DNA from 3 places in the Actinoallomurus rhizosphaericola genome. Region 2 is predicted to be linked to each of the others. Evidence: predicted binding sites of a transcription regulator. Region 2 holds the regulator's gene; each other region holds the start of a gene.
The links. The regulator LexA, encoded in region 2, represses DNA repair genes until DNA is damaged. The targets are predictions, from matches to a motif close to TCGAACANNTGTTCGA.
Positions count from the first base shown of each region.

Region 1 (10,538 bases), on a different contig from region 2:
CGGAGATCGACATGTCCTGCGCGGGCCGGTGGAAGTTCGTCACGATGGCGTCGGCGAAGCGGGAGTTCGGCACGACCACCAGGTTGTCGGGGAGCTGGCGGATGGTGGTGTTCCGCCAGTTGATGTCGACGATGTAGCCCTCCTGGCCGCTGTCCAGCCGTACGAAGTCGCCCGGCTGCACCTTCCTCGACGCCAGGATGTGCACACCGGCGAACAGGTTGGCCAGCGTGTCCTGCAGCGCCAGCGCGACCGCCAGGCCGCCCACGCCGAGGGCGGTCAGCAACGGCGTGATCGAGACGCCGAGGCTCTGCAGGAGGATGAGCGCGCCGATCCCGACGACCACGACGCGGACGATGTTGACGAAGATCGTCGCGGACTGCGCGACGCCCGACCGGGCCAGCGCGATCGAGGAGACGACCCCTGCGGCGAAACGCGCGATCGCGATCGAGATGGTCAGGATGAGGACCGCCACGAGGGTGCGGCCCGTCGTCGTCCGGATGCCCGGCTTGAGGTGCAGCGTCAGCACTGAGATCCACAGGCCGAGGACGGTGCACGGCACCACCGCGAGGTCCCGCAGCAGCCTGACGAACAGGTCGTCCCAGGCCCACCGGGTGTTGCCCGCGCGGTGCGCCAGCCGGCCGAGGAGCGCGCGCAGGCCGAGTCCCGTTCCCGCCGCGGCGACGGTCACGGCCACGGCCACCACGAGTCGCTGCCAGTGCACGTTCGAGTTCCTCCACTTCGTCGGGATTGAGCTGGCCGGGAGGGCCGAGAATCAGCGAGCGTAGCCAGCCCGCCACCGTCATGCGGCGCTATGAGGCGGTTTCCGGCGAAAAGCCTGCTAGACGGCTTTTCAGTGGAATGTCGCACATGGGTGGTCACGCACCGCTCATCTCCAGGCTCACCTGCGGGGTGGCCGGGTGCGGCCAAGATCGTTACTGACCGGTTGACCTGGTCGGGTCCACCATGCGGACGTACCTGGCCGCCAAGGGCTACACCGACCTGTACCCGGCACTGCGCAAGAAGGCGAAGTCCAAGCAGGTGAAGCGGCTGCCGTTCAACCTGCCGGGCAAGGCCCTGCGCCGCGGGTAGCGGCGCTCCCGGTCGTCCGGGACGGGCCTGCGGACCAGGCCCGTCCCGTGGTCACGTGCACTGCGGGTAAAGCAGGGTAAAGAGCCGGCCATGACGGACAAGGCGACCAGTGACCTGTGGTGGAAGAACGCAGTGGTGTACTGCGTGGACGTGGCGACCTGGCTGGACACCGACGACGACGGCGTCGGCGACCTGTCCGGCCTGACCAGGCGGCTGGACTACCTCAGCGGCCTCGGCGTCAACTGCCTGTGGCTGATGCCCTTCTATCCCTCGCCGCTGCGCGACGACGGGTACGACATCACCGACTACTACGCGGTCGACCAGCGGTTCGGCAGTCTCGGCGACTTCGTCGAGATGCTCCGCACCGCCGACGACCTCGGCATCCGGGTGCTGGTCGACCTCGTGCTGAATCACACGAGCAACGAGCACCGCTGGTTCCGGGACCGGCCCGACTACTACGTCTGGAGCGACCACCCCCGCAAGGAGCCCAGCGAGGTCGCCTTCCCCGGCGAGCAGGACGGCACCTGGTCCTACGACGAGGCCAGAGGCCAGTGGTACATGCACCGGTACTACGACTTCATGCCGGACCTGGACATCACCAAGCCCGAGGTCCGCGACGAGATGAACAAGATCCTCGGCTTCTGGCTGGAGCTGGGCATCTCAGGCTTCCGGGTCGACTCGCTGCCGTTCATGATCGAGACGGTCGGCACCGACTGCCGGGACAACCCGGTCAGCTTTCTGCGGTCGATGGTCGAGTTCCTCGAACGGCGGCGCGGTGACGCCATCTTCCTCGGCGAGGCGAACGTCTCCCCGGAGGAGCAGCAGCGGTACTTCGGCCTCGACGGCGGCGAGGGCGTGCAGATGCTGTTCGACTTCCGCGGCTGCGCGGCCCAGTGGCTGTCGCACGCCCGCGGCGACGTCACCCCGCTCGCCGAGGCGCTGCGGAACCGGCCGGCGCACCCGGTCGGCGGCCAGTTCGCCAACTTCTGCCGCCACCACGACGAGCTGAACCTCGGCCTGCTCAGCGAGTCCGAACGCGACGAGGTCTTCGCCGCCTTCGCCCCCGAGGAGACCCACCGCGTGTACGGGCGCGGCATCCGGCGGCGCCTGGCGCCCATGCTCGGCAACGACCCGCGCCGGATCCGGCTCGTCCTCGCGCTCACCCTCGCCCTGCCGGGCACGCCGGTCATCCTGTACGGCGACGAGATCGGCATGGGGGAGGACCTGTCCCTGCGCGGCCGGCTCGCCGTCCGTACCCCCATGCAGTGGTCCGCCCGCCCGAACGGCGGCTTCTCGCGGGCGAAGGAGGTCTACCGCCCGGTGCTCGCCGACGGGGAGTACGGCTTCCGCGAGGTGAACGTCATCGGCCAGCGCCAGGACCCCGACTCCCTCTACTCGTGGACCAGCCGCGCGATCCGCGTCCGCCGCGAGTGCCCCGAGTTCGGCTGGGGCGAGTGGGAGATCCTGGACGTCGGCGACACGCGCGTGCTCGGCCTCGCGTACCGGTGGCGGGACGGCCGCGTCGTCACCCTGCACAACGTCTCCGCCGACCCGGTGCGCGTCAAGCTGCCCGACGACCTGGACCTGAGCGGCGTGGAGCAGATCCGCCAGATCTTCGGCGACGCGCCGGCGATCGAACTCGGCCGGGAGATCGAGCTGGCCGGCTACGGCTACCGCTGGCTCCGCCTCATCGACGACGAGGTGACCACCGCCATCATCTGAGGCCCTCAGCCGAGGACGTCCGCCAGGGTACGGGCGGCGTGGAGGGCGTCGGCGTGGCTGACGTACAGCGGGGCGAAGCCGAAGCGCAGGACGTCGGGGGCGCGGAAGTCGCCGATGACCTCACGGGCGATCAGCTCCGCCATGACCGCCTCGGCGCCGGGGTGGCGGAGGGACACCTGGTGGCCGCGCCGCTCGTCCCGTGGGGTCAGCACCTCGACCGTGCCCGGCGGCAGGAGCTCGGTCACGCACGCGACGAAGAAGTCGGTCAGCGACAGGCCCTTGGCGCGCACGTCGGCCAGGTCGACGCCGTCCCACACCTCCAGGGCGGCCTCCAGGGCGAGCAGGGACAGGATGTCCGGAGTGCCGCAGCGGCCCCGCTCGATCCCGTCGGCGGGAACGTAGTCCGGGGCCATGGCGAACGGCTCCCGGTGGCCGCTCCAGCCCGACAGCGGCTGGTCGAATGCCTCCTGCAGGTCACGCCGCACGTACAGGAAGGCGGGCGCGCCCGGTCCGCCGTTGAGGAACTTGTAAGTGCAGCCGACCGCGAGGTCGACCTCGAGGGCGTCCAGGGCCAGCGGGAGCACGCCGACGCTGTGGCACAGGTCCCACACGACGCGCGCGCCGGCCGCGTGCACGCGCGCGGTCACGGCGGCCATGTCGTGCAGCCGGCCCGTGCGGTAGTCCACGTGGTTGGCCAGCACCACGGCGGTCCGCTCGCCGAGCACCGCCGGGAGGTCGTCGAGGTCCGCGGTCCGCAGCACCCGGCCGGTCAGTTCGGCGACCGACGTCGCGATGTAGCCGTCCGTGGGGAAGGTGGCGGCGTCGACGACGATCTCGCGCCGGCCCGGCGCGAGCCGGACGGCGCCGACCAGCGCCTTGAAGACGTCGACGCTGGTCGAGTCGGCGACCACGACCTGGCCGGGCGCGGCGCCGAGCAGCGGCGCGATCCGCTCGCCCACCCGCCGGGGCGCCTCCCACCAGCCCTCCGACCAGGACCGGATGAGCCGGCCGCCCCACTGCTCGCGGACCACCCGCTGCATCCGGTCGGCGACGCGCCGGGGCGGGGCGCCGAGGGAGTTGCCGTCGAGGTAGACGGTGCCGGGCGGAAGGTCGAACTCCGCGCGCAGGCGCGCGAGGGGATCCTCGGCGTCGAGCTTGGCGGCGCGTGCGGTCAGGTCCATCAACGTGATCCTTCAGACGTGGGAGCGGGCGGTCCACAGCTCCGGGAACAGGTCCCGGCGGGCGCGCTTCTCCAGCCAGGACACCCCCGCCGAGCCTCCGGTCCCGGTCTTGGCGCCCATCGCGCGCCGCGTGGCCATCAGGTGGTCGTGCCGCCAGCCGGTGAACTCCTCGGCGACGTCGGTCAGCGCCTCGCCGAGCCGCAGCAGCTCGCCCTCGTCGGTCGCGTAGATCTTCGCCCAGACGTCCTCGACGGCGGGGGACGGGGCGTACGGGCGGGTGAGGTCGCGGTTCAGCACGTCGTCCGGTACGGCGTGTCCCCGTCGCGCCAGCAGCGCGAGCGCCGCGTCGTACACGCCGGGCTCGGTCAGCGCCCGTGACAGCTCGGCGTGCTGGGCGGGCACCGACCGGTGGGGGACGAGCATCGACGCGGACTTCTCGCCGAGCAGGAACTCCACCTGCCGGTACGCCGCCGACTGGAAGCCGGAGCCCTCGCCGAGCGCGTCGCGGAAGGCGTTGAACTCCCGTGGTGTCATCCGCGCGATCGGCAGCCAGGCGGCCCGCAGCGCCTTGACGTGGAGAACGCAGCGGTGCAGCGCGGTGGTGGCCGCGCGGACGTCGTCGCCGGCCAGCCGGTCCCGTGCGTACTTCAGGTCGAAGGCCAGCAGGCCGAAGTACAGCTCCATGACCTGCGTGACCACGAGGAACGACCGCTCCAGCGGCTCGTCGGTGACCGGCCGCTGGAGGTCGTGCAGCGTGGCGGCGTGGACGTAGTCCTCGTACGGCGTGGTGCCGCCGAAGTCGAGCCTGGGCTCGTCGGCGGAGTGCAGGACAGGGCAGCCGGACAGTGCATCGGCCGTCACCTCGGACCTCCTTCGTCACTCGGGGCACTGACCATTGTGTGCGGGACGATTCAGACATCAAAGGGGCGATGGGAGGCACAAAGTCCCTGTTTTCTTACGAATGCGAGCAGATCCGGCGGTTAGGCTTACGTGCATGAAACCGGACCTCGACGCGGTGGACTGGGCTCTCCTCGGGGCGCTCCAGGAGGACGCCCGGCTGTCGTACAACGAGCTCGCCCGCAGGGTGCACCTGTCCCCGCCGACGGTCGCCCAGCGGGTCCGCCGGCTGGAGGAGGCCGGGGTGATCACCGGCTATCACGCCCGCGTCGACCCGGCGGCGGCCGGTTTCCCCGTCGTCGCCCAGGTCCGGATGAAGTGCTACGGCGCTCGCTGCATCACCGTGCACCCCGAGCTGCTCGACGACATCCCCGAGGTGCTCCAGGTGTCGCGGCTCACCGGGGACGTGTGCTCCATGGTCCTGATCGCCACCACGTCGGTCGCCGAGCTCGAGCGCATCCTGGTGCGCCTCGCCTCGCACGGCGAGACGAGCTCGGCGATGGTCCTGTCCACGCCGATCGCCTGGCGGCCGCTCGCGCCCGCCCGCTCCTGACGTCCGTCACGACGACGTCCGTCTGCATGACGGTCGCTCGCCGAGTGGTCGGCGCCGTCGCCGCCCCTGGAAGGCGGCTGACCGCCCACGGGAGGAGGATCCCCATGGACGGCCGGCCCGGAAGCCCGCGGATCACCAGTCGTCCGCGCTCTCCTCCACCAGCTTGATCAGGGTGCCGTCGACGAGGTCGTAGCGGTTCATCACGGTGAGCCGGGGCGAGTACACGTGAACGCTGACCGCCGGGGCGGCCGAGGCGTTGGTCACCGAATGGATGTAGTCCCGGCCGAACTCCCGGACGTCGCCGGGCCCCAGGTCGCGTTCGACGGTCAGGTCGTGTTCGCGCAGGCTTCCGAGGGCGACGGCGAAGGCCCCTCGGGAACCCCCGTGGTCGTGGAAGCCGGTCGACTGGCCCGGGAGCCAGCTGAGCAGCCAGATCTCGTGATCGTCGTCTTGGTGGAGGCGCTCGTACCAGCGCTCTTCGGTACTCAGGCGTACGCGGTGGATCCACTCGTCGGGGGCGGCCGCCAACCGCCGGGCGACGTCGGCCAGGCGGGTCCGGGCGGGCGCGGATGTGCTCGCGGGCATGTGGTGCTCCTGTTGACTCTGAGGGCCGTTCGGTTCACGCGGGTACGGGCGTGGTACACAGCGCGCTCGCCTGCCGTCGCAGGTCGACGTGCAGGTTCAGCCAACGGGGAACCTCGGAGTGCATGGTTCGAGCATGGCCGGAATTGCCTACCTAGTCAACCGGAATACTCGATATCTTGCCGCCCGGTGGGACGGGGTTGGCAGGCATCGGACCGGGTAGTGCATCGAACCTGAGTTCGAGGATTGAGGAGGGGGCATGAGTGAACGGCCGGTGGAGAAGGACCCGGAGGACTGGGCGACGGGGGACGAGCCGATGACCGGACCGCAGGAGTCCTACCTGCGCACTCTCGCCCGCGAGGCGGGCGAGGACGTGCCGGAGAACCTGTCCAAGGCGCAGGCGTCCGAGCTGATCGACGAGCTGCAGGGCCGCAGCAAGCGCCTGCAAGGCGGCTGACCGGGCCCGCCCCCACGCCGGTGAGCGGGCCTGCCCTGAACGACCGGTGAGCAAGCCTGCCCTGGACGAGCTGATCGGTCACATGGGGTGATCGTTCCGTTGGGGTGCGGCCGTCAGAGGCGTTCGACCTTGACCTCGTCGGCGCGGTAGCGGGCGCGCAGCGGCTTCTTGTCGAACTTGCCGACCGTCGTCTTGGGGATCTCCCCGACGAACGCCCAGTTCTCCGGGACCTGCCAGCGCGCCACCTTGCCGGACAGGAAGTCGGCCAGCTCGGCCGCGGTCGCCGAGGCGCCGTCGCGCAGGACGACGAAGGCCAGCGGGCGCTCGTCCCAGCGCGGGTCCGGGATGCCGATCACCGCGGCTTCGAGCACCGCCGGGTGGGAGACCAGGTGGTTCTCCAGCTCGACCGAGGAGATCCACTCGCCGCCGGATTTGATGACGTCCTTCGCGCGGTCCGTGATCTGGAAGAAGCCGCGGTCGTCGATGGTGCCGATGTCACCGGTGCGCAGCCACCCGTCGTGGAACTTCTCCGGCGCCGGGTCGCGGTGGTACGAGCCGGTGATCCACGGCCCGCGCACCTCGATCTCGCCGACGGACTCGCCGTCCCAGGGGAGCTCCTCGCCCGCCGCGTCGACGATCCGCATCTCCACGCCCGCCGCCACGCGGCCCGACTTGAGGCGCCAGTCGACGTCCTCCGTGGTGCCCGGCTCGACGCCGGGCGGAGGGAAGGCCATGCCGCCGAGCGGGCTCGTCTCGGTCATGCCCCAGCCCTGGATGATCCGGAGGCCGTACTTCTGCTCGAAGCCCTCCAGGAGCGCGCGGGGCGCGGCGGCGCCGCCGGAGGTGCCGGCCCGCAGCGAGGACAGGTCGAGCTCGTGGTCGGCGCCGTAGTTGAGGATCGCGCTCCAGATGGTCGGCACGGCCGAGGAGACGGTGCTCCGCTCGGCGGCGATGAACGCGGTGAGGTGCTCCGGTTGGAGGAACGGGCCGGGCATGTGCAGCGTGGCGCCGGACAGGAACGCGGCGTACGGCAGGCCCCAGGCGTTGACGTGGAACATCGGCACGATCGCCAGCACGCGGTCCGCATCGGTGATGCCCATCAGCGACGCCGACATGGCCACCATGGCGTGCAGGAACGTCGAACGGTGTGAGTAGACCACGCCCTTCGGGTCGCCCGTCGTGCCGCTGGTGTAGCACATCGACGCGGCCGACCGCTCGTCCAGCTCCGGCCAGTCGAACCCGGGCTCCTCGGCCGCCAGCAGCTCGTGGTAGCGCAGCACGCGCGCGTCGCCCAGCGCGGACGCGTCGCCGTCGCCCACGACGATGAACGCCTCGACGGTCGGCAGCCGGTCGGCGACCCGGGCGAGCAGGGGGACGAGGGTGTCGTCGACGAGGATGAACCGGTCCTCGGCGTGCCCGATGATGTGCGCGAGCTGGTCGGGGAACAGCCGGATGTTCAGCGTGTGCAGCACCGCGCCCATCCCCGGGACGGCGAAGTACGCCTCCAGGTGCTCCTGGTTGTTCCAGCAGAAGGTCGCCACCCGGTCGCCCGCGCCCACGCCGAGCCGGGTCAGGGCCGCGGCGAGCCGTTCGGCGTTCTCCGCCACCTGCCGGTACGACGCCCGGCGCGGCTCCCCGCCGCCCTTCCAGGTCACGCATTCGCTCCCGCCGTACACGCGGGCGCCGTGCCGCAGAATCGCGGAAACGGTGAGGGGGAACTCCTGCATCGTGCTGGCGAACATCACGGCCCTTCCGACGGACATACCGACCGGTCGGTAGCAGGTTAGGAGCGGCACCGTCACCCCGTCAACGATGTCCCGTTACATGAGGTTCACCCCGATCAGCCGACTGCCGCTCCGGTCACCGCCGAGGATTCTGGTCGCCCCCACCACCAGAATCCTCGGCGCACAGACCGAGGGCGGCCGCCCATCCGGCTCATGGGCCTGCCCGCCGGCTCGCGGGTGGCGGGTCAGGAGCGTTGGGCGAGGACGTCCGCGGGGGCGGCCCGGAGCGCGCCGCGTACCGGGATCTCCGTGGCGAGCCAGGCGATGCCCGCGACCGTGGCGGCGCAGGCCGGCAGGAGCCAGACCGGCCCGGCGGCCCAGGGCCGGCCGAGGAACCCCGCGCCCAGCAGGGCCAGCGGCACCACGGACAACGCCGCCCCCGCGCCGACGGCCGCGACCGCGACCAGCGCCGCCTCGCGCCGTACCATCGCGACGATCTGCCGGGGAGTGGCCCCGATCAGCCGGAGCGCCGTGAACTCGTCGCGGCGCTGCGCCGCGGCGGCCGCCAGCCGGTTCGCCACCGCGAGCAGGACGTAGCCCAAGAGCACGGCGAGCACGACGACGTTCACCCAGACCTCCGGGGGCGTCGGCGCGTTCCTGATCGCGCCGCGCGCGTCGTCGGCCCGTACGCCCGGCTCCCGCGCGGCGAGCGCGGTGAGCGAGTGGCGTACCGCCTCGGCCCGCCCGGGCACGGCGCGGACCAGGATCCGGTCCACCAGGTCGGCCGTCGTGTGACCGGCGGCCAGGTCGCGGGAGACGACGACGTCCCCGAAGCCGAGGCTGCGGTCGTACGACGCGACCACCTGGGCGGCGGCCCGCGTTCCGTCGCCGAGGATCACGGTGACGCGATCGCCGACCCCGGCGCCCCGGGCCATCGCGGTGGTCCTGCTCACCGCGATGGTGGCGCCGGTCAGCCGGCCCAGGTCGCCGGCGCGCCGCTTCAGGTCGAGGACGGCCGGGAGGTCCGGTCCGGCGACGAGCGCCTGGTACGACGCGACGGTCCGGTCGCCGTCCTCGCGGTACGGCCACAGGACGGTCGTCGTGGCCACCGGCACGGCGGCCGCGACGCCGGGCGTCGCGCGGATCTCGTCGGCCAGGCCCGCGGGGACCCCGCCGAGCGCGGGCGCGGTGACCGTGACGTCGGCGTGCGTCGCCGCCCTCGCCTGGTGGGTGGTCGCGGCCAGCAGCGTGGTCTGCGTGAGCGCGTAGCTCAGCGTGAACGTCACCGCCATGCCGAGCGCCGTCACCGCGCCGCCGACCCGCAGCGCGTAACCGTGGCCGTTGCCGACGGCCAGCCAGGTGGCCGGAGACGTGCGGGGCGGCAGCCGCCGCAGCAGCGCGCCGCTGCCGCGCTGGACGAGGGCCGGGCCCGCGAGGCCGAGTCCGATGACCGCCAGGAGACCGGCCGAGCCGGTCGCGGCCGTCGCCTCGGCGGTGCGCAGGAACAGCGGCACCACGCTCAGCGTCATCCCGGCCAGGATGATCAGCAGCCCGATCCGGGTGCGCACGGCCGACGGCGTACGGGGCTCGGCGCGCGACTCGGCGACGGCCTCGGTCGCCGCCATCCGCGACGTGCGGAACGCGGCGCCCAGCGCCGACACCCGCACCGCGACGGACAGCAGCAGGACCGCCGCGACGGCCGGGAGCGGGCTCCAGGCGAGGGGCAGGCGTCTCGGCAACACGCCGTGGTCGGCCAGCAGGCCGCCGAACCGGCCGGCGAGGACGTATCCGAGCGCCACGCCGAAGGGCAGCGGAAGCAGCGCCACCACCCCGGTCTGGGCGGCGATGAGGCGGCGGACCTGCCGCGGCGTGGCGCCGACGGCCCGCAGGAGGGCCAGGTCGCGGCGCTGCCCGGCGATCGACACCGAGAGCGCGCCCGCGACGACGAAACCGACGATCATCAGCACGACCCCGCCGATCGAGCCGGCGAGCAGGAACAGCACCGTACGGCCCGTCGCCGCCTCCGGCTCCTCCACGTCGCCGCGCGCCCTGCCCGACGCCACCGTGAGGTCGCCGTGGCCGTCCGCCCGCAGGGCGCCGCGGACGCGGGCGGCCAGGGCACCCGGATCGGTGCCCTTCGCGGCGCGCAGCGCCACCAGGTCGACCGTTCCGCGCCTCGGGCCCGCGTCCCGGCCCGCCAGGTGGGCCGCGACGGCGTCGCCGAAGTAGACGGCGGGCGGGCCGTCGACGACGGCGGACACCCGGTAGCCGCCCCGCCGGCCGGCGGCCACGACCGTCACCCGGTCGCCGGGGTGGACGCCGGCGCGCGCCGC
Region 1 covers NZ_JAMXMW010000014.1:11,994-22,531, reverse strand. Annotated here, with positions in the region: gene NE234_RS27940 (mechanosensitive ion channel family protein) at 1-721, opposite strand, end outside; gene NE234_RS44555 (hypothetical protein) at 964-1,089, shown strand; gene NE234_RS27935 (alpha-amylase family protein) at 1,180-2,811, shown strand; gene kynU (kynureninase) at 2,817-3,992, opposite strand; gene NE234_RS27925 (tryptophan 2,3-dioxygenase) at 4,005-4,853, opposite strand; gene NE234_RS27920 (Lrp/AsnC family transcriptional regulator) at 4,987-5,442, shown strand; gene NE234_RS27915 (cysteine dioxygenase) at 5,575-6,027, opposite strand; gene NE234_RS27910 (DUF3072 domain-containing protein) at 6,284-6,481, shown strand; gene NE234_RS27905 (long-chain fatty acid--CoA ligase) at 6,595-8,244, opposite strand; gene NE234_RS27900 (FtsX-like permease family protein) at 8,451-10,538, opposite strand, start outside.
Region 1: NE234_RS27910 (DUF3072 domain-containing protein) is a predicted target of LexA. The motif match lies at 6,252-6,267, and genes of this name have one in related genera.

Region 2 (10,538 bases):
GGCGTATATCTCGGACGAGCCGCCGACGATGGCGCGCTTGGCCTCGGCCGGCTTGACCAGGGTCCCCACGAACTTCGCGACCGCGACGGCTCCCTCGAACGCCCTGGTGCGTGCCGGGACCTTCCCTCCGCCATCGCCGATGGCGATGGCGTCCTCGGTGAGCAGGCGTACGAGCTCATCGGTGCGGCCGCTGGTGGCGGCCGCGAGGAACTCCTCGACGATCCGATGGGCGGCGGCCTCGTCGACTTCGCTGCGGGCCTTGCCTGACGCGACATGCTTCTTGGCACGGTGAAAGATCTGCTGGCTGGCGGCCTCGGTGATGCCGAGGATCTCGGCGATCTCCCGGTGCGGGTAGTCGAAGGCCTCCCGCAGCACGTAAACGGCCCGTTCGCTGGGGGACAGGCGCTCCATGAGGGTGAGGACCGCGTAGGACACCGACTCGCGCTGCTCGGCGGTGTCGGCCGGGCCGATCATCGGGTCCCCCGCGAGCAGCGGCTCGGGAAGCCATCGGCCCACGTAGGTCTCGCGGCGTGCCCGAGCGGAGGCGAGCTGGTTGAGGCACAGGTTGGTGAGTACCTTCGTCAGCCAGGCCTCAGGGACCTCGACGCGGTCGACGTCGGCGGCCTGCCAGCGCAAGAACGTCTCCTGCACGACGTCCTCTGCCTCGTGTGCGGAGCCGAGGAGACGGTAGGCGATGGCCCCCAGACGGGGCCTCGCCAGCTCGAACCGGTCGACGTCATCCACCGTCAAAGCCATAATTGATCTTAATCTGACATGCCGAAAGGGGAACCGACCATGGTCGGTTCCCCTTTCGCGGTTCAGCCGGAACCGATCAGGCTGAGCCGTTCAGCGGTTGAAGGTTCGCTCGTTCTCAGCTGCAGCCGCTGGTGGAGCCGCAGCCCTCGCAGACGTAGCAGCTGCCGGCCGGGCGCATCTTCGTGCCGCAGGTCAGGCACAGCGGCGCGTCCGCCGTACGGCCCTGGTGGCTCTCGATCAGCTCGGTCGAGGAGTGCGCCGCCTCGAGCGGCTCCGCCTCCTTGGCCTTCGGCTGCTCGACCGGCACCGACTGGGCCAGCGACTCGCGCTCGACGTCCTCCTCGGCGTGCAGCGTGGCCGGGTCCTGGCCCGCCGCCTGCGCCGTGCGCTCCTCGGCGGAGAAGATCCCCAGCTCGGCGCGCGTCTCGTACGGCAGGTGGTCGAGGGCGAGACGACGGAAGATGTAGTCCATCATCGAGGTCGCCATCCGGATGTCCGGGTCGTCGGTCATGCCGGCCGGCTCGAACCGCATGTTGGTGAACTTCTCCACCCAGGTCTCCAGCGGCACGCCGTACTGGAGGCTGATGGAGATCGCCATCGAGAAGGCGTCCATGACCCCGGCGAGCGTGGAGCCCTGCTTGCCGAGCTTGAGGAACACCTCGCCGAGCCCGTTGTCCGGGTAGCAGGAGGCGGTCATGTAGCCCTCGGCGCCGCCGACGGAGAACCGGGTGACGGTCGCGGTCCGCTGCTTGGGCAGGCGGGTCCGCACCGGGCCGCGCTCGACCACCGGTGCCGGGGCCGGCGCCTCCTCGACCTTCTCCTCGGTCTTCTTCTTGGCCACCGACAGCGGCTGGCCGACCTTGCAGTTGTCGCGGTAGATCGCCAGGGCCTTGAGGCCGAGCTTCCAGCCCTCGAAGTAGATCTTCTCGACGTCCTCGACCGTGGCCTGCTCCGGCATGTTCACGGTCTTGGAGATCGCGCCGGACAGGAACGGCTGCACCGCGGCCATCATCCGCACGTGGCCCATCGGGCTGATCGCCCGCTCGCCCATCGCGCAGTCGAAGACCTCGTAGTGCTCCTGGCGCAGGCCGGGCGCGTCGACGACGTGGCCGTGCTCGGCGATGTACTCGACGATCGCCTCGATCTGCTCCTGCTGGTAGCCGAGCTTCTTCAGGGCGCGCGGGACGGTGTTGTTGACGATCTGCATCGAGCCGCCGCCGACCAGCTTCTTGTACTTGACCAGCGCCAGGTCGGGCTCGATGCCCGTCGTGTCGCAGTCCATCATGAGGCCGATCGTGCCGGTGGGCGCCAGCAGCGACGCCTGGGCGTTGCGGTAGCCGTTCTTCTCGCCGACCTTGAGGCACTGCCGCCACTGCCGGGTGGCCTCGCTGTGGATGGCCTTGTCCATCGCGTCGAGCGTGCGGATCTCGTCGTTGGCGACCGCGTGCTTGCGCATGACGCGCTGGTGCGCCTCCGCGTTGCGGGCGTACCCGTCGTACGTGCCGACGGCGCCGGCCAGCTCGGCGGAGCGGCGGTAGGCCACGCCGGTCATCAGCGAGGTGATCGCCGCGGCGATCGAGCGGCCGCCCTCGGAGTCGTACGCGTGGCCGGTCGCCATCAGCAGCGCGCCGAGGTTGGCGTAGCCGATGCCGAGCTGGCGGTACGCGCGCGTCGTCTCGCCGATCTTCTCGGTCGGGAAGTCCGCGAATGTGATGGAGATGTCCATCGCGGTGATGATCAGCTCGCTGAGCCGCACGAACCGCTCGACGTCGAACGCGTTGTCGTCGGTCAGGAACTTCAGCAGGTTGATGCTGGCGAGGTTGCAGGACGAGTTGTCCAGGCTCATGTACTCCGAGCACGGGTTGCTCGCCGTGATGCGCCCGGTCTCGGGGTTGGTGTGCCAGTCGTTGATCGTGTCGTCGTACTGGATGCCCGGGTCCGCGCACTCCCAGGCCGCCTGGGCGAGCTTGCGGAACAGGCCCTTGGCGTCGACCTTGCCGATGACCTCGCCGGTACGGCGGGCGCGCAGGCCGAAGGAGTCGCCGGACTCCACCGCGCGCATGAACTCGTCGGAGACGCGGACGGAGTTGTTGGCGTTCTGGTACTGGACGCTGACGATGTCCCTGCCGCCCAGGTCCATGTCGAAGCCGGCGTCGCGCAGGGCGCGGATCTTGTCCTCTTCGCGCGCCTTGGTCTCGATGAACTCCTCGACGTCCGGGTGGTCTACGTCGAGGACGACCATCTTCGCCGCCCGGCGGGTCGCGCCGCCGGACTTGATCGTCCCCGCGGAGGCGTCGGCGCCGCGCATGAACGACACCGGCCCGCTCGCGGTGCCGCCAGAGGACAGCAGCTCCTTGCTGGAGCGGATGCGGGACAGGTTGACCCCCGAGCCCGAGCCGCCCTTGAAGATCACGCCCTCTTCCTTGTACCAGTCCAGGATCGACTCCATCGTGTCGTCCACGGACAGGATGAAGCAGGCGCTGACCTGCTGCGGAGAGGCGGTGCCGACGTTGAACCAGACCGGCGAGTTGAAGCTGAAGATCTGGTTGACCAGAGCGTGCTTCAGCTCGTGGTCGAAGATCTCGGCGTCCTCCTCGGAGGCGAAGTAGCCGTGCTTGCGGCCGGTCTCGGTGTAGACGCCGACGACCCGGTCGACCAGCTGCTTCAGGCTCGACTCCCGCTGCGGCGTGCCGACGGCGCCGCGGAAGTACTTCGAGGTGACGATGTTGACCGCGTTCACGGACCAGGTGGCGGGGAACTCGACGCCCTTCTGCTCGAAGTTCACCGACCCGTCGCGCCAGTTGGTCATGACGACGTCGCGCCGCTCCCACCGGACGTCGTCGTACGGGTGGACGCCCGGCCGTGTGAAGATGCGCTCCATCTTCAGGCCCTTGCGACCCGCCTTGCCCCGCCGGGCTGAGCCGCTCACCGTCTCCGTCATGACATTCCCCTTCTCGGGCACACCAGGCCCACTTCCAGGATTACCCGTACAGCCCGCGGTCCGGGCGCCGCCCTAGGAACGGGCGTCGCCGCCGGACGCCGCGCGCAGCGATTCGATTTCCTTGGCGAAGTCGTCGAGCGTCTCGAACCCCCGGTAGACGGAGGCGAATCGCAGGTACGCGACCTCGTCGAGTTCACGGAGCGGGCCGAGGATCGCCAGCCCGATCTGGTGCGAGGGGATCTCGGCGTTCCCGGTCGCCCGGATCGCCTCCTCGACCCGCTGGCCGAGCATGGCGAGGGCGTCCTCGTTGACGGGACGGCCCTGACACGCCCGGCGCACTCCGGCAATGATCTTGTCCCGGGAGAACGGCTCGGTCACGCCACTGCGCTTGGCGACCATCATGAGCACCGTCTCCTGGGTGGTGAAGCGGCGGCCGCACTCCGGGCACGAACGTCGCCGCCGGATGGCGGCCCCGTCGTCGGTCGTCCGGCTGTCGATGACCCTGCTGTCGGTGTGTCGGCAGAACGGGCAGTGCACGGCTCCGGACTCCTCCCCCTGACAGCGGGTCACGCGCGAACCGCGCGAACCTCACCTCGTAACCACAACCTATGGTGAACTACATCTATGTAACTACTAGATGTTGGGGTTAACCGTAGAGCCCGGCCGGGTGCATCGCAACCTGCATGGGGCACCCGGCGAGAAGAGGCCGCTCACGTGGCGATCCGCCGTCCCCGTCGGCGTGTCGCCCCCCTCCGATGCAGGCGGCGACCGGTCGCATCGACCCGGGACACCCTAATCACCTGCGGAAACGCCGCCTGCAGCCATCAGGGGTGAGGTCGGTCACATGCGGGAGACGGCCGCGCGGGCCCCGGTCCCGGACCCCTTCAGCCTGCCACGGGCGTGTCGGCGCCGTGTCGGCGGGCACCCCCTTCGCGGCCGCCGCGCGAGGGCGTCGATCACGATGAGGCGACAAGGACGCGCGCACAATGGGGCCCGCCTTCCGCGAACCCGGCGCGGGAATTATCATCGAACGTGTGTGCGAACTAAACGCGACTTACCCCGGACCGCAAAATTCCACATTTTTCGAACACCTGTTTGATCATTTACCGCAGAAGCGATAACGTCCCACTACGGGACCGGAATACCGGCGGCGACGCGTCACCGGGAAGACATCCATCGGAGACACCATGAGCAAGGTTCGGGAAATGCCGGACGGCCCAGGCGACGAGAGCGGCCTGACGGTCCGCCAGCGCAAGGTGCTGGAAGTGATCAGGGACTCGGTGCAGCGGCGCGGATATCCCCCGTCGATGCGGGAGATCGGCGAGGCGGTCGGCCTGACCAGCACCTCGAGCGTGTCCCACCAGCTCCGGACCCTGCAGCGCAAGGGCTTCCTGCTGCGCGACCCGAACCGGCCGCGCGCGGTCGTCGTCCGCATGCCCGGATCTCCGGCGGTCGCCGCCGAGACCGACGGCGAGTCCTACGAGGTCACCAACGGCCACGAGGCTCCCACGCGGCCGGCCCCCGCGTACGTCCCCCTTGTCGGGCGCATCGCCGCGGGTGGTCCGATCCTCGCCGAGGAGGCCGTGGAGGACGTCTTCGCGCTGCCGCGGCAGCTCGTCGGCGAGGGCACCCACTTCCTGCTCAACGTCACCGGTGACTCGATGATCGAGGCGGCCATCGCCGACGGCGACTGGGTCGTGGTGCGCCAGCAGCCCGTCGCGGAGAACGGCGACATCGTCGCGGCGATGATCGACGGTGAGGCCACCGTGAAGACGCTCAAGCGCCGCGACGACAAGGTCTGGCTGATGCCGCACAACCCGGCGTACGACCCGATCCCCGGCGACGACGCGACCATTCTCGGGCGCGTGGTGGCGGTCCTGCGCAAAATGTGATCCCCGCCCGCGATCCCCGGCGACGACGCGATCATTCCGCGGTCCCGCGGTATGGCTGATCCGCTCCGGGCCGGTGCCACGGCACCGGCCCGGAGCGGTCCGCCGTTCAGGCGGGCACCATGCTCATGATCAGGCGGGCACGATGTTGACGATCTTCGGGGCGCGGACGACGACCTTACGGACGCCCCGGTCGCCCAGGGCCGCCCGGACCTTCTCGGAGTCCAGCGCCAGGCGCTCCAGGTCGCTCTCGGCGATGTCCGGGGACACCTCCAGGCGGTCGCGGACCTTGCCCGCCACCTGGACCACGCAGGTCACCGACTCCTGCACCAGCAGTGCGGGCTCGGCGACCGGCCAGCCCGCCTTGACCACCGGAGCCGTACGGCCCAGCCGCTCCCACATCTCCTCGGCGGTGTACGGAGTGACCAGCGACAGCATGACCGCCAGGGTCTCGGCGGCCTCGCGGACCGCCGGGTCGCCGGCGCCCGCACCCGCGTCGATGGCCTTACGCGCCGCGGAGGTCAGCTCCATCATCCGCGCGATCGCCACGTTGTAGCGGTGCGCCTCGACCAGCCGGGTGACCTCGTCGATCGTCCGGTGCGTCACCTTGCGCAGCTCGACGTCGCCGGTCGCCGGGTCCGCGTCGGGCGCGGACGTCACGTCGGCGGCCACGCGGAAGGCCCGCGCCAGGAACTTCACCGACCCCGACGGGGACACGTCGGCCCAGTCGATGTCGTCCTCCGGCGGCCCCGAGAAGATCATCGTCAGCCGTACGGCGTCGACGCCGTACTCGGCGATCTGCTCGCCCAGGTCGACCAGGTTGCCGGTCGACTTGGACATCGCCGAGCCGTTCAGGATGACCTGGCCCTGGTTGACCAGCCGTTTGAAGGGCTCGGTGAAGTCCACCAGGCCCATGTCGTACAGCACCTTGGTGAAGAACCGGGCGTACAGCAGGTGCAGGATGGCGTGCTCGACACCGCCGGTGTACTGGTCGGCCGGCATCCACCGGCGCACCTTCTCGGCGTCGAACGGGCCGTCCTCGTACCCCGGCGAGCAGTACCGCAGGAAGTACCAGGAGGAGTCGACGAAGGTGTCCATCGTGTCGGTGTCGCGCTTGGCCGGACCACCGCACTTGGGGCACTGGACGTTCACCCAGGTCTCGGCGGCGGCCAGCGGCGACACGCCCTTCGGGGCCAGGTCGGCGCCGCGCAGGTCGTCCGGCAGGCGCACGGGCAGCTGGTCGTCGGGGACCGGGACCTCGCCGCACGCCTCGCAGTGGATGATCGGGATCGGCGTGCCCCAGAACCGCTGACGGGAGATCAGCCAGTCGCGCAGCCGGTAGTTGACGGCGGCCTTGCCCAGGCCCTTCTCCTCCAGGATCTCCACGATCCGGGGGATGGCGGCGGACTTGGTCAGGCCGTCCAGCGGGCCGGAGTTGACCAGCTCGCCCTCGCCGGGCGTGGCGACCCCGGTCTCGCCCGGGTCCGCCTCGCCGGTGTGCACGACGACGCGGACCGGCAGGCCGAACTTGCGGGCGAAGTCCAGGTCGCGCTGGTCGTGGGCGGGCACCGCCATGATCGCGCCGTGGCCGTACTCCGCCAGGACGTAGTCGGAGGCCCACACGGGGATGCGCTCGCCGTTCACCGGGTTGATCGCGTAGCGGCCCAGGAAGACGCCGGTCTTCTCCTTGTCGGTGGCCAGCCGCTCGATCTCCGTCTCGCGGCGGACCGCGTCACGGTAGGCCTCGAACTCCGCGCGCTGCTCCGGCGCGCAGATCTCGTCGGCCAGCGGAGCGTCGGCGGCCACGACGAAGAACGTCGCGCCGTGCAGCGTGTCCGGCCGGGTGGTGTAGACGGTGATCGGCTCGGCGCGCCCCTCGATCTGGAAGGTGACGTCGGCGCCCTCGGAACGGCCGATCCAGTTGCGCTGCATCAGCAGCACCCGCTCGGGCCACTCCAGCTCCGCCATGTCGGCCAGCAGCCGGTCGGCGTACTCAGTGATCTTGAAGTACCACTGCGTCAGGACGCGCTTCTCGACCACCGCGCCGCACCGCTCGCACTGTCCGTTGACGACCTGCTCGTTGGCCAGCACGGTCTGGTCGTTCGGGCACCAGTTGACCTGACCGCCCTTGCGGTACGCCAGGCCGCGCTCGTAGAAGCGCAGGAACAGCCACTGGTTCCAGCGGTAGTACTCCGGGTCGGAGGTGTGCAGCCGGCGCGACCAGTCGAAGGAGGTCGCGTAACGCTTGAAGGACTCCGCCTGGGTGTCGATGTTGGTGTACGTCCACTCGGCGGGGTGGGAGTTGCGCTTGATCGCGGCGTTCTCGGCCGGCAGACCGAAGGAGTCCCAGCCGATGGGGTGCAGGACGTTGTAGCCCTTCTGGAACCAGTACCGCGCGACCACGTCACCGATCGCGAACGCCTCGGCGTGACCCATGTGGAGGTCGCCGGAGGGGTACGGGAACATGTCCAGCGCGTACTTGCGGGGCCGCTCGTCGGCGGGGTCCTCGCTCGCCGCGAAGGGCTTCAGCTCCTCCCACCGGGCCTGCCACTTGTCCTGGATCGTCCGTGGGTCGTAGTTCTCGTCGGCGCCTGTCATGGTTCCTCGTCTGATTCGCACGGCTTCGGGTGGCGGTGAACCGTGCCCCTGGCATGAGAACGCCCCTCACGCAGGAGGGGCTGCCGCGCTGACGGCTCGGGTCAGCGCGGCCGGCTGAGGAGCAGCCGAGATCGCATACCTCAAGACTATCGCAGACGCAAGGACGCCGGAGGTACGGCGGACGGAGCCGGGCGTCCCAGCGCGCCGGCGATCGCCTCCTCCCAGGAGCGCAGGAACGCCGGATAGCCGGCGGCGAAGATGCGCAGATCCTCCCGTGCCGCCTCGGTGAGCGCGGTCAGCTCGTAGGTGACGGTCGCCGCCGTCCCTCCTCCGTCCCCGCCGTCCCCGCCGTCGGCGCCCTCCAGGACGACGGACACGGTCCCCGCGCGGTCGCCGGGGGTGACGCGGGCGTACGCGACGGCGCGTCCGGGCTCGCGGCCCGTGACCACCCAGGTGGTCGTACGGCCGTGGTCCGTCGTCTCGAAGACCGTGCCCGGCACGGTGTCATCGCCGGCGGGAACCGGGAAGCGCGGGTCCCAGCCGTCCACCCAGTCGCGCTCGCCGACCGGCGTGAAGAGACGGAACGCCTCCGCGGGCGGAAGCCCGACGCGGACCGTGCCGGTGAGGACGCACCGGCCCGCCGTCCCGCCGGAGGCCGGGTCCGTCCCCGATGCGGCGCGGCCGCCGGCGCCGCCGGCCGTCATCGCTCCTCCAGCCGGTGGGCGTCGGCGGCGGTCAGCGTCAGACCGTACACCGAGCGAAGCTGCTCGATCTTGTGCAGGGTCTCGGAGGAGAACGGCGCCCTGCCCTCGAAGGCGTGCAGCACCACGCCTTCGACGAGTTCGCCGAGGGGCATGTCGAGATACTCGGCGAGTCCCTTGAGGACCTTCAGGGTGGTGCGCTCGATCCGCAACCCGGTCTGCACGCGCTCAACTGTTACCATGTTACCAAGGTAACAGCAGCCGCCGCACGACGCGGCCCCTTCCCGCGAGGCGGATCACGGGAAGGGGCCGCGGGCGCCGTGGCGTCAGACGGTGTAGGGCAGGTGCTTGATGCCGTTGATGAAGTTGGACAGCAGGCGGTCGGGCTGCCCCGTGGCGCGGATGCCCGGGGCCTTGCGGAACAGCTCGCGGAACATCACGGTGATCTCCCGGCGGGCCAGGTGGGCGCCGAGGCAGAAGTGCGGGCCGGGGCCACCGAAGCCGACATGGGGGTTGGGATCGCGGGTGATGTCGAAGACCTCCGGGTCGGTGAACACCGTCTCGTCCCGGTTCGCCGACCAGTAGTAGAGGATCAGCTTGTCGCCGGCCGCGAACGCGCGCCCGTTCAGCTCGGTGTCGCGGGTCGCCGTTCGCCGCATCCAGATGACCGGTGAGGCGTACCGCACGATCTCCTCCACGGCGCCCGGAATGTACCGCTCGAAGTCCGACGCGAGCAGTTCCCGCTGCCCGGGGTTCTCGGTGAGCAGGTGCAGGCCGTGGGCGATGGCGTTGCGGGTGGTCTCGTTGCCGGCGACGACCAGGAGGATGAAGAACGAGCCGAGCTCCTGGTCGGTCAGCGACTCGCCGTCGATGTTGGCGTTCACCAGTGCGGAGGTGAGGTCGCCGGTCGGCTCCTCGCGGCGCTTGCGGCCGAGGTCCTCGACGAGGTCCTTCAGCGTCTGTCCCGCCTGCAGGAGCTGCAGCGCGACCTGGTCGGCCTCCTCGGCGACGAACTCGGTGTCGGCGCCGGCGAGGATGATGTTGGAGTTGTCGAAGACGGTCTTGTAGTGCGCCTCGTCGATCCCCATCAGGTCACAGATGATCTTCAGCGGGAGCCGGGCGGCGACGTCGGTGACGAAGTCGCCGCCGCCCTTGGCCAGGACCTCCTCGACGACCTGCTCGGCGACGGCCTGCACCTGGTCCTCGAACCGCTGGATCATGCGCGGCGAGAAGGCGCGCGAGACGATCCGGCGGATCTTGGCGTGCCGCGGGTCGTCCATGTTGATCATCGAGCCGAAGTACTCGTTGAGGTCGGCCGGCATGTCGTTGATGTTGATCGCGCCCTGCCCGGAGCAGAAGTCGGCGGGCCGGCGCGAGGCCTCGACGACGTCCGCATGGGTGACCAGCGCGTAGTAGCCGGGTCCCGGCGGCACGAAGGACAGCTCCGGCTCCCGGAAGAACGCCGGCCGGGCCAGCCCCCGCAGCGTACGGAACGCCGCGTGACGTTCGTCGAGCGGGCGCGCCCAGAAGTCCCACTCGGTCAGATCGATCCCGTCGGGCCGGGTCTTCTCCACGCCGTTCCTCCTCGACTAGAACGCGATTCGGCCCCATTCTGCCAAAGTGGGCACTTACTTCGCATCGGCCGGTGCGGGC
Region 2 covers NZ_JAMXMW010000003.1:589,929-600,466, forward strand. Annotated here, with positions in the region: gene sigJ (RNA polymerase sigma factor SigJ) at 1-744, opposite strand, end outside; gene NE234_RS10410 (vitamin B12-dependent ribonucleotide reductase) at 872-3,697, opposite strand; gene nrdR (transcriptional regulator NrdR) at 3,770-4,234, opposite strand; gene lexA (transcriptional repressor LexA) at 4,885-5,589, shown strand; gene leuS (leucine--tRNA ligase) at 5,719-8,184, opposite strand; gene NE234_RS10430 (hypothetical protein) at 8,331-8,888, opposite strand; gene NE234_RS10435 (hypothetical protein) at 8,885-9,127, opposite strand; gene NE234_RS10440 (cytochrome P450) at 9,212-10,459, opposite strand; gene NE234_RS10445 (alpha/beta fold hydrolase) at 10,514-10,538, opposite strand, start outside.

Region 3 (10,538 bases), on a different contig from region 2:
CTCTGCTGGTCGGCCGGGCGATGCTTCGCGACCCCTACTGGGCACTCCGCGCTCGCGGTGGTCGGCCGACCGACACGTGGCCCAGGCAGTACCACCGGGCGTTCTGACCTATCCGACAAGGGTCATGGTGCAGGCGGCGTTGGCTTCGAACAGGCCGCCACGGTACGAGCGTGTCCGGATTCACCACAGACCCGCGGCGAGCGCGTACTGGTGACGCATCCGAACGGCAGTCGGCGTCATCTCCTCGCCGCGCGGCCCGCTAGATGACGGCGACGGCGGTGATCAGGCCGATCGTCACCTGCGTCGCGCCGAGGAGCACGGCGGACGGTTCGAGGGCCTCGGCTCGCATGAGCGCCGCCACGTCGACGCGGAACAGCGCCCGGACGATCAAGGCTCCGACCTGCTGGGCCACGATGCCGACGAGGCCCCACACGAGCGTCGCGATCAGACCCTCGCTGAGCCGGCCGCCGGAGGCGTAGATCGAGGAGGCGACGACCAGCCCGACCCCGACGACGCCGCAGACGGCCAGCAGCGCGGCGTTCGTGTTCCGTCCGTGGCGGATGATCGAGGTGAGCCGTCCGGGCGTCGTCACGTCGACCGCGAAGAAGCCGATGAGCAGCAGCACCAGGCCGACGGCCGTGTACGCGGCGATCGCGCCCGCGCCCTTGCCCAGCGCCGTGCCGAAGCCGTCTGAGAACGCCAGGTACATCTGTCTTGTCTCCTTAGCTGTGCGGGAGTCGCGGCTGTGCGGGACCGGCTCCGCCGTCCTCGGGCTCGGCCGGGATGCGGTGCGGGACGAACGACGACGTGTCGTCGGTGATCAGCCCGGACGTCTCGCGGATGCCCAGACCGGCCGCCTCGTCGCCGACGACCCAGGCCCCGAGCACCGGGTGCTCGCCCTCGAAGTCCGGCAGCGGGCAGAACTCCTGGAAGACGTAGCCCTCGGCGCCGTACTCGCCCGGCGTGTCCGCGTGGACGCCGTCCGGCGTGACGATCCGCATGCTCGCGCCCTCCCGCCCCAGCAGCGGCTTCTGGACGTACGAGGTGAGGGAGCCGGGCGTGCCGAGGTAGGCGGGCAGCAGGTTCGGATGGCCGGGGTAGAGCTCCCACAGCAGCACGAGCAGCGCCTTGTTGGACAGGAGCATCTTCCAGATCGGCTCGACCCAGGCGGCCCGCGGCACCTGCCGCCCGAAGGGCTCGCCGACGATCCACTCCCAGGGGTAGAGCTTGCAGAACGCCGCGATGTCGCGGTTCTCCAGGTCGACGAACCGGCTGCGGTCGTGGTGCCAGCCGATGTCCTCCATGGCGATCGCGATCCCCGGGACGCCCGCCTGTTCGGCGGTCTCCTGCAGGTACGCGATCGTCATGACCTCCTCGCCGGTCTCGTCCTCGTTCGTCCAGGCGAAGTGGACGGCCGGACCGCCGGGCAGCCCGGGCGGGCCGGACAGGACCGCCGGGGCGATCTCCTTCCAGCGGTCGACGAGCCGCTCGTGGATGGAGTTCCACTGGTCGTCGTCCGAGTGCGTGTCGCGCACCCAGTACCACTGGATGATCGAGCTCTCCAGCAGGGAGGTCGGGGTGTCGGCGTTGTACTCCAGCAGCTTCGCCGGACCCGAGCCGTCGTACCACAGGTCGAACCGGCCGTACAGGTGCGGGTCGCGGCGCCGCCACGACGCCTCGATCAGCGGCCACACCCACGGCGGGATGCCGAACACCGCGTACCGGCGGGTGCTCACGACGTGCTCCACCGCCGCCAGGCACATCCGGTGCAGCTCCTCGACCGTCTCCTCGAGGGCCAGCACCTCGTCCATCTCGAACGTGTAGTGAACCGACTCGTCCCAGTACGGCCGGGGCAGGTGTCCGGGGTGCGAGGCACGGTGATAGGCCAGCCCCTGCGACTCGACGATCTGATCCCAGCGCTCCCGGGGCACCGAACGCCCGCGCCGCACCGCTCAGCCTCCCCGGGAGCTGCCGCCGTGGTGGCCGAACCCGCCCCGCGAGACGCCGTGGCTGCCGCTGTGGCTGCTGTGGCTGCTGCCACGGGAGATCACGCGGCCGCCGCGCGAGACGATCCGGGGGCCGCGCGGCCGGATGCTCGTGCCGCGGGAGACGTACCCGTTACGGTAGCTGCCGCCGTAGTACCAGTAATAACGCCCGTACGACCCGCCGTTGTCGCAGTAGTAGTCGGGGACGACGCGGTAGGAGCTGTGGACCGGCGCCCAGCTGTCGATGCAGTAGGCGGTCTCGCTACGGTCGGAGCAGCCGACGATGGACAGCGACAGGAGGCTCACCGCGCTCAACTGGACGACACGGGAGCGCATCATCCTGCGCGCGTCCTTTGAGGGCATTTGCGGTCGCGTCTCCGGGGTCGAGAGTGATGACCGGTAAGTCTAGAGCCAAGATCCTTGCGAAAGCACTACCTGATCGGGAAGCTCAGGTACAGATCGGCGGGTTCGGCCACCGACGGCAGATCGCTGACCTGACCGTCGCCGACCTCGACGACCCGCCAGACGCCGTCCTCGCGGCGGGCCAGGTCCGTCGTGATGAACCGGCAGCCCAGCGCGCGTACGCACGGGGCGATCGGGTCCGCCTGCGGGCGCGGGTACCGGTCCGGCGTGTCCGGATGGGGGCCCATCAGCACCGGCTCGCCGTCGACCCACCACACGCGGGCCTCGCCGCCGTCGAACCGCTCGTACTCGCGGACGACGACGCCGCCGGCCAGAGACTCGCCCTGGCGCTCGACGAACCGCGCGACCACGGCGTGCAGCCGCTCCACGTCGGCGAGGTCGGGGATGTAACAGGCCTCGTCCCACTCGTGCTTGCGCGACTTCACGTAGTCCTTCACGATCGCCGGCCCGGACCGCAGCGGGCGTACGAGCTCGGCCAGCTCGTCCGCCGCCGGCGCCGTGCCGGGGGACAGCGGCAGCCACACGCTGGCGGGCGTGACCCCGGCGAACGTGTCGTACCAGCCGGGCAGCTCGTGGGCCTTCTCATAGCCGTCCGGCGGGACGGCGAGGACGACGTCGCGGGCGGCCAGCGCGGCGGCGAGCGCGGCGTACTGCGCCGGCGTGGTCATCCAGCCGCGGTACCACGCGGTCCCCAGGCCGTCGGGCACCCGGCGTACGGCCTCGGCGGCGTCTCCGCGCTGCAGGGCGTCGTGGTCGATGAGCGTGACCGACCCGCCGAGCGCGCGTACGGCCTCGGCCTCCCGGGCGAAGTGCTCGTCGACCCTCCGGGGGTTCAGCGGGTCGGCGCACATGAGGATGGTCACCGGCATGATCCTGTCCCTCAGCGTAGGGCAAGACGCCGTGTCTTTCCCGGGGGAACCGGCGCGTCCGTTCATGATCGAACACGTGTTCGGCTAGAGTGAATGAAGCGACGGCGTTGTCCACAGTGGTGGAGCGGATCCTCGAAAATTGTCGGCGGGTCCCCGTAACGTCGCTTCCGACAACAACAGGCATCGACCCGACAGGGACACCTCACATGGCAGCAAACGATCGCGAGAAGGCCCTCGAAGCGGCGCTCGCGCAGATCGAGAGGCAGTTCGGCAAGGGTTCCGTCATGCGGCTGGGCCAGGAGGGGCGTCCCCCCGTCGAGGTGATCCCGAGCGGTTCGATCGCCCTCGACGTCGCCCTGGGCATCGGCGGCTACCCGCGTGGCCGCGTGGTCGAGATCTACGGTCCGGAGTCCTCCGGTAAGACGTCCCTCGCCCTCCACGCCGTGGCGAGCGCCCAGAAGGCGGGCGGCATCGCGGCGTTCGTGGACGCCGAGCACGCGCTCGACCCGGAGTACGCGAAGAAGATCGGCGTCGACATCGACGCCCTCCTCGTCTCCCAGCCCGACACGGGTGAGCAGGCCCTGGAGATCACCGACATGCTGATCCGCTCCGGCGCGATCGACGTCGTCGTCATCGACTCCGTCGCGGCCCTCGTGCCGCGCGCCGAGATCGAGGGCGAGATGGGCGACAGCCACGTCGGTCTCCAGGCCCGCCTCATGTCCCAGGCCCTCCGCAAGCTCACCGGCGCCATCAACCAGACCAAGACCACAGCGATCTTCATCAACCAGCTGCGGGAAAAGGTCGGCGTCATGTTCGGTTCGCCCGAGACGACCACCGGTGGCAAGGCGCTGAAGTTCTACGCCTCGGTGCGGCTGGACGTGCGGCGGATCGAGACGATGAAGGACGGCACGGACGCGGTCGGAAACCGCACCCGCGTCAAGGTCGTCAAGAACAAGATGGCCCCGCCCTTCAAGGTGGCCGACTTCGACATCCTGTACGGCGTGGGGATCAGCCGCGAGGGCGGCCTGATCGACATGGGCGTCGAGCACGGCTTCGTCCGCAAGTCCGGCGCCTGGTACACCTACGAGAACGACCAGCTCGGCCAGGGCAAGGAGAACGCGCGGCGGTTCCTCAAGGAGAACCCGGACATCGCCGACGAGATCGAGAAGAAGATCAAGGAGAAGCTCGGGGTGGGGCCGCGCCTCGACGCCCCGGCCGAGCCGGCGGGCGCTCCCGCGGCGGCTCCGGCGGCGGCCGTCGCCGCCACGGCGGGCAAGGCGGCACCGGCCAAGCGGGCCGCGAAGACCCCGAAGCCGGGAGACGTGTGATCCCGGGTCGCCCCTCGGCGGGACTGACCGGGGGGCCGGCCCATGAACGCTCCTGAGGGGTGGCGGCGTCCCGCTCCGCGCCGGGCGGACCCCGGCACGGAGATCTTCCCTGGCGACGCCGCCCCCGCTCAGAGGTTCGACCCGACCGACCCGACCAGTCCGGCCGCCTCAACGGCCGCGCAGTCGGGCGAGGGCGCCGCGGAGACGCCGGTCGACGGTGCGGAGGCGTCCGCGGCCGGGAGGTCGGGGCGGCGTGGGCGGAGGCGTGGCCGGGATCGTTCTCCCGAGGGGCCGACGCCGGGCAGTCCGGCGGCGCAGGGACCGCCCGTCGATCCGGAGGCGGTGGCGCGCGAGATCTGCCTGCGGCAACTGTCGTTCTCGCCGAAGACCCGCGCCCAGCTCGCCGACGCGCTGCGCCGCAAGGGCGTGCCCGACGACGTCGCCGAGCGGGTGCTGAGCCGCTACTCCGAGGTCGGGCTGATCGACGACGCGGCGTTCGCCCGCGCCTGGGTCGAGTCCCGCCACGCCGGCCGCGGGCTGGCCCGCCGGGCCCTCGCCGCCGAGCTGCGGCGGCGCGGCGTCGCCGACGAGACGGTCAGCGAGGCCGTGGAGGAGCTGGGCCCCGAGCAGGAGGAGGCGGCGGCCCGCGAGCTGGTCGCCCGAAGGCTGCCCGGCACCCGTGGCCTGGACCCGGTCAAGCGCACCCGGCGGCTCATGGGCATGCTCGCCCGTAAGGGCTACTCCGGTGGCCTCGCCTACCGCGTCGTCCGCGAGGCGCTCGAGGCCGAAGGAGCCGAGGAGCTCCCGGACCTGTCGTTCGACGACTGATCTCGCCTCCGGGCCGTCCGTGGTGCTCCGGCGTTCAGACCGGCGCGTGTATCAAGGCGTGTTCTCGATCGGCTCGAGGTGGACGCGGCCGGTCTCGTCGACCCGCCAGCCGGGGTTGTGGCAGATCTCCCAGACGACGCCGTTCGGGTCGGCGACATGGCCGTGGTAGCCGCCGAACTCCGCGGTCTGCGGGCTCTTGACGAGCGTGCCGCCGGCCTCGACGACGCGCTTCACGGTGGCGTCGACGTCAGCGGGGGTCGCGACGTTCTGAGAGAGGGTGAGGCCGCCGAGTCTCCCGTCGTCCGGCCTGCCTTGCATGTCGGCGACGAACTTCGTCGCCTCGAAGAGGCCGAGGACCAGGCCGGGGGCGATCTGAAAGAAGATGATCTCCCCGGGCACGTCCAGGAGCGGTGTCCAGCCGAGCCCGTCGCGGTAGAAGGCCCGCGCGGCGTCGAGGTCGGGTGTCGACAGGGTGATGAAGTGCGCTTGCTGTTCCATGGTTCCCAGCATGGCGCGGGCGTGGGGAGGCGGTCTTGTACGGATCGGACACGGCCCCTCGGGCGGATCGGGTTCCGGCGGAGAGCACGGTACGGGTGAGCGGGCCCTGTCTGTGCTGACCTTGGGACGTCTGATCTGGGGTGATGGGCGAGTGTCTGTTCGGCGAGGGGTGAACCGCCGGTCGCTTCCGGCCGTTCACCCCTCGCCGATACGCCGGTGGGCTGGTGCCGCGTCGAACGGAACCTCGTTCGTGTAATCGGCCACTCACCACCGCTACGAGAACCCGCACTAGACGGCCTGGGCGGTGGGCAGGATGGTGATCTCGGTGAGGTTGACGTGCCGGGGCACGGCGGCCATGAACGCCACCGTCTCAGCGATGTCGCCGGGCTGCAGGACCTCGATCTGGTCGATGAGATCGGCCATGAGCTTGCTCGCGTCGGGGTCGGTGACGTGGTCGGGTAGTTCGGTGTCGACCATGCCGGGTTCGATGGTGGCCACCCGGATGTTCTTGCGGCCGAGCTCGACGCGCAGCAGCCGGGTCAGCTGGCTGATGTAGGCCTTGGTGCCGGAGTAGACGGAGAACTTCTCGAGGATCCGGGTGGCGGCGATCGAGGAAGTGGTGATCAGGTCGGCCGGTCTTCCTGCCTCGGCGGCGGCGCTCAGGTGGGGCAGGAAGGCACCGATGACGTTCATCACGGCGGTGACGTTGAGATCGATCTGGCGCTGCCAGTCGTCGAACTTCAGCTCGTCGATGGCGGAGATCAGCTGGACGCCGGCGTTGTTGAAGACCAGGTCCGCCTGGCCGAGCTGCTCGGCGACCTGGTCGGCTACGGCGTGCACGGCGTCGCGATCGGTGACGTCGATGGGCAGCGCCACTGCTGTGCCTCCGGCGGCCTGGATGCCCTCGACGACGGCCTCCAGCTTGTCCTTGCGCCGGGCCAGCACGGCGACCTTCGCGCCGAGCTCGGCCAGGCGGTCGGCGGTGGCGGCGCCGATACCGCTGGATGCGCCGGAGACGACCGCCACGCGGCCCGCCAGTGGGGTACCGGTGAGCAGCAGTGCGGACATGACGAGTACCTCCTCATGGGAAGAAAATGGCTTGGGCGGTGCGCGATTCGATTCGGCGGGATGCCGGTTCCCCGCCGGCTCTGGCGACGGGCGGACCCGGTCGGTCAGGCCGCGACGTCCTCGTGGGCGGTGGCGGCGGACTTGTCCCGCCACGGCGCCAGGTCCTGCTCGATCCGGCGCAGCTTCACCTCGAGCCGCTCGAGGGTGTCGGCACCGAGGTAGAGGTGGCCGGGAAGCTTGTCCTGGCAGGTGACCTCGTAGATCAGCGCGGCGCCCTTGACCGGGTCGCCGAGCTGGGTGTGGTTGGCGGTGCCGGCCCAGTCCAGGGTGACGTGCGCGGGAGTGCCGTCGTATGCGTCGATGCGCTGAGCGGCGGTGGACAGGGAACTGGTGTCGAGGAAGTCGGTGCGGAAGACGCCGGGCTCGACGACCATGCACTGGACGCCGAACGGCTCCAGTTCCGCGGAGAGCGCTTCGCTGATGCCGGCCACGGCGAACTTGGAGGCGGAGTACATGCTCACCCCCGGTTCGCCCTCGAACCCGGAGCGGGACCCGATGTTGACGATCTTGCCGTGGCCCGCAGCACGCATTCCCGGCAGGACGGCGCGCGTGACGTTGATCAGTCCGAAGACGTTGAGGTCGAACAGGGAACGCGCCTCGGCGTCGGTGATCTCCTCCAGCGCCCCCAGCAGACCCCGGCCCGCGTTGTTGACCAGGACATCGATCGCACCGAAGCGCGCGATGGCCGCGTCGACGGCTCGGGTGACCTGCTCGCCACGGGTGACGTCGAGGGGGACACCGAGCACCCGGCCGGACTGCTTGAGGTCGTCCGGCAGGCCGTCCGGATTACGGGCGGCCGCCACCACGGCGTCACCGCCCGCCACGGCGGCGCGAGCGATCTGCAGGCCGAGTCCCCGGGAAGCGCCGGTGATGAACCACGTGGACATGGAACGACTCCTTCATGTGGATGACGAAAGACCGGACCTGATCGCGAAAAGCACGTCCCGCATCCGGCCCTACTTCCACTGAACCAGCCTCAAGGGGCGAGAACAGGCGTCAAAAGGGCCCTGGCGATCGGGGGAATGACTGGGCCACCCTCACGGGTTATCGCTCCGCGAAAATGGACAAGACTTGATTGCCATGGACCGTGACCACGCCAGCGCATCCCTGGCGGATTTCCTGCGCTCGGCCCGCTCCCGCCTCAGCCCGCACGAGGCCGGACTCGACGAGCCGGTCCTCGGCCGACGCCGCGTGTCCGGACTGCGACGCGAGGAGTTGGCCCAGCTGGCCGGGGTGAGCGTGGACTACTACACACGCCTGGAACAAGGCCGCAGCCGCAGCGCCTCCCCCGAGGTCATCGACGCACTCGCCACCGCGCTGCACCTCACCGACGCCGAGCGCGACCACCTGCTCACCCTCGCGCGTCCGATGCCCGCCCGGCGGAGACGCCGCCCGCGCCCGCAACGCGTCGATCCCGCCACCTGGCGACTGCTGGACACGCTGGAGACGGCGTACCGGCCCGCCTTCATCCTCGGCCGTCGCCTCGACGTCCTCGCCCACAACCGGCTCGCCGGACGTCTGATCACCGACTTCCGGGCCCTGCCCGCGGCCGAGCGCAACCAGGCGCGTTTCGTGTTCCTGGACCCCCACGCCCGCGAGCTGTACAAGGACTGGGCCACCGTCGCCGCCGACACGGCCGCCATGCTCCGCCTCGACGCGGGCCGCCACCCCGACGACCCCGCCCTGAGCGCCCTCGTCGGCGACCTGTCCATCCGCAGCGAGGAATTCCGCCGCTATTGGGCCGACTACAAAGTCCACCGGCGCACGACCGGCACCAAGGACTACCGCCATCCTCTCGTCGGCGACCTCACCATCACCTATCAGGCCCTCACACCCGCCAACGACCCCGATCAGATCTTGTTCATCTACGACACCGACCCCGGCAGCCCATCCGAGACATCACTCCATCTGCTCGCCCAGTGGAACGAGCGGGCGGCCGACCAGCACATTTCCCGAGACAGGTCCGGACGGGCCGAAACGGCAGACTGAACTTCGTGGCGTGGTGGTACCCGGTGGCGCCGAACGCGGCCAAGCCGCCGGGCGAGGAGACGTCCACGATGCGGCCGCTGCGCCGGGTCCTCGATCGTCGAGGCCGGGCCTCGACGGGATGATGAGGCGTGCTCGCTCTTCCATGCCCCCCGGCATGGCGCGGGTATGGGGAGGCGGTCTTGAACGGATCGGACACGGCGTCCTTGGGGCGATCGGGCACGGCATCTTCGGGCGGATCGGGCACGGCGTCGCTCTACCGTGAGCTCGCCCCCGCGGAGCCGCACGCGTTCGTGCGGTGTTGGTGGGAGCAGAGCGTCGACGAGCGGGTGGACGGCTACGTGCAGCGGGTGCTGCCGGACGCCTGTGCGGACGTGATCGTCTCCGCGGACGGCAACGCGATCGTCGTGGGGCCCGCGACGGAGCACGTCCTGCCGCGGCTGCGCGGTGGGGAGTGCCTGCGGGGCCTGCGCATCCGTACGGCCGCGATCGGCACGGTGCTCGGCCTGCCGGCGCAGGAACTGCGCGACCTCCAGGTGCCGCTCGGCGAGGTGTTCCCGGCCGCCGAGGCCGGGCGGATCACGGACGCCGTATGGCGCGGTCGGCCCTGGCCGGCCGCCGTAGACCGGCCGGTGGACCGGCGGGCCGAGTACGCCGTCGATCGTCTCCTGCGGATCGGAGCGCGGGTGGCCGACGTCGCGGGGGAGGCCGGCCTCTCCGAGCGCCAGTTGCGCCGGTTGATCCTGGCCCGGACCGGCCTGGAACCCCGCACGCTACGGCGCGTGGCGCGCCTCCAGCGCTTCCTGACGCTGTCCGACCGGGTTCCAATGCCGCCCAGCCCGGTTCATGCGCCGGCCGACCTGGTCCGTACGCCGCCGGGCCAGGTTCATGCGCCGACCGGCCAGGTTCGCGCGCCGGCCGGCCCGGTCCGCGCGCCGGCCGACCGGCTTCGTGCGCGGACTGACCCGGTCCGGCCCCGGCCCGGCGAGGCCGGGCCGGGGTGGTCGCTGGCCGGGCTGGCGGTCGCCGCCGGATACGCCGATCAGGCGCACCTGAGCCGGGAAGTACGCGCCCTGGCGGGGCTGACGCCGTCAGCGCTGCTGGCCGAGCGCGGTCGCATCACTGCTCGCTGCCCGGAAGGGCGCGATCACCACCAGTCCAGCAGGTATTCGCCGTTGGAGACCTGAGGGCAGGAGAACCCGTGCAGCCCGCCCATCTGAGCGTAGAAGTTCCCGGCGTATACGCAGTCGGTGTACGTCGGATACGTCAAGCCGTGCCGGGGGGTGATGTCCGCGGACGCGGCTCCCGCGCCCGAGAGGGAGAGCACCGTCGCCGCGGCGGCCACGCCGGCGGCGATGCCCAGTTTCCCAAGAACACTTCGTTGCATCGGCATGTGCCCGTCGCTACGCCCTTCTCGTCCGCCGACACCCGCCGCACGCCGCCCTCCGGAGGCGGGGGAGGCACCGGCTCGGTGACACGGGCATGACTGCCGG
Region 3 covers NZ_JAMXMW010000001.1:689,528-700,065, forward strand. Annotated here, with positions in the region: gene NE234_RS03280 (oxidoreductase) at 1-107, shown strand, start outside; gene NE234_RS03285 (DUF350 domain-containing protein) at 260-709, opposite strand; gene NE234_RS03290 (glutathionylspermidine synthase family protein) at 723-1,949, opposite strand; gene NE234_RS03295 (hypothetical protein) at 1,953-2,324, opposite strand; gene NE234_RS03300 (ATP-grasp domain-containing protein) at 2,417-3,277, opposite strand; gene recA (recombinase RecA) at 3,484-4,605, shown strand; gene recX (recombination regulator RecX) at 4,648-5,433, shown strand; gene NE234_RS03315 (VOC family protein) at 5,485-5,931, opposite strand; gene NE234_RS03320 (SDR family oxidoreductase) at 6,220-6,999, opposite strand; gene NE234_RS03325 (SDR family NAD(P)-dependent oxidoreductase) at 7,104-7,946, opposite strand; gene NE234_RS03330 (helix-turn-helix transcriptional regulator) at 8,140-9,048, shown strand; gene NE234_RS03335 (DUF6597 domain-containing transcriptional factor) at 9,228-10,232, shown strand; gene NE234_RS03340 (hypothetical protein) at 10,193-10,438, opposite strand.
Region 3: recA (recombinase RecA) is a predicted target of LexA. The motif match lies at 3,346-3,361, and genes of this name have one in related genera.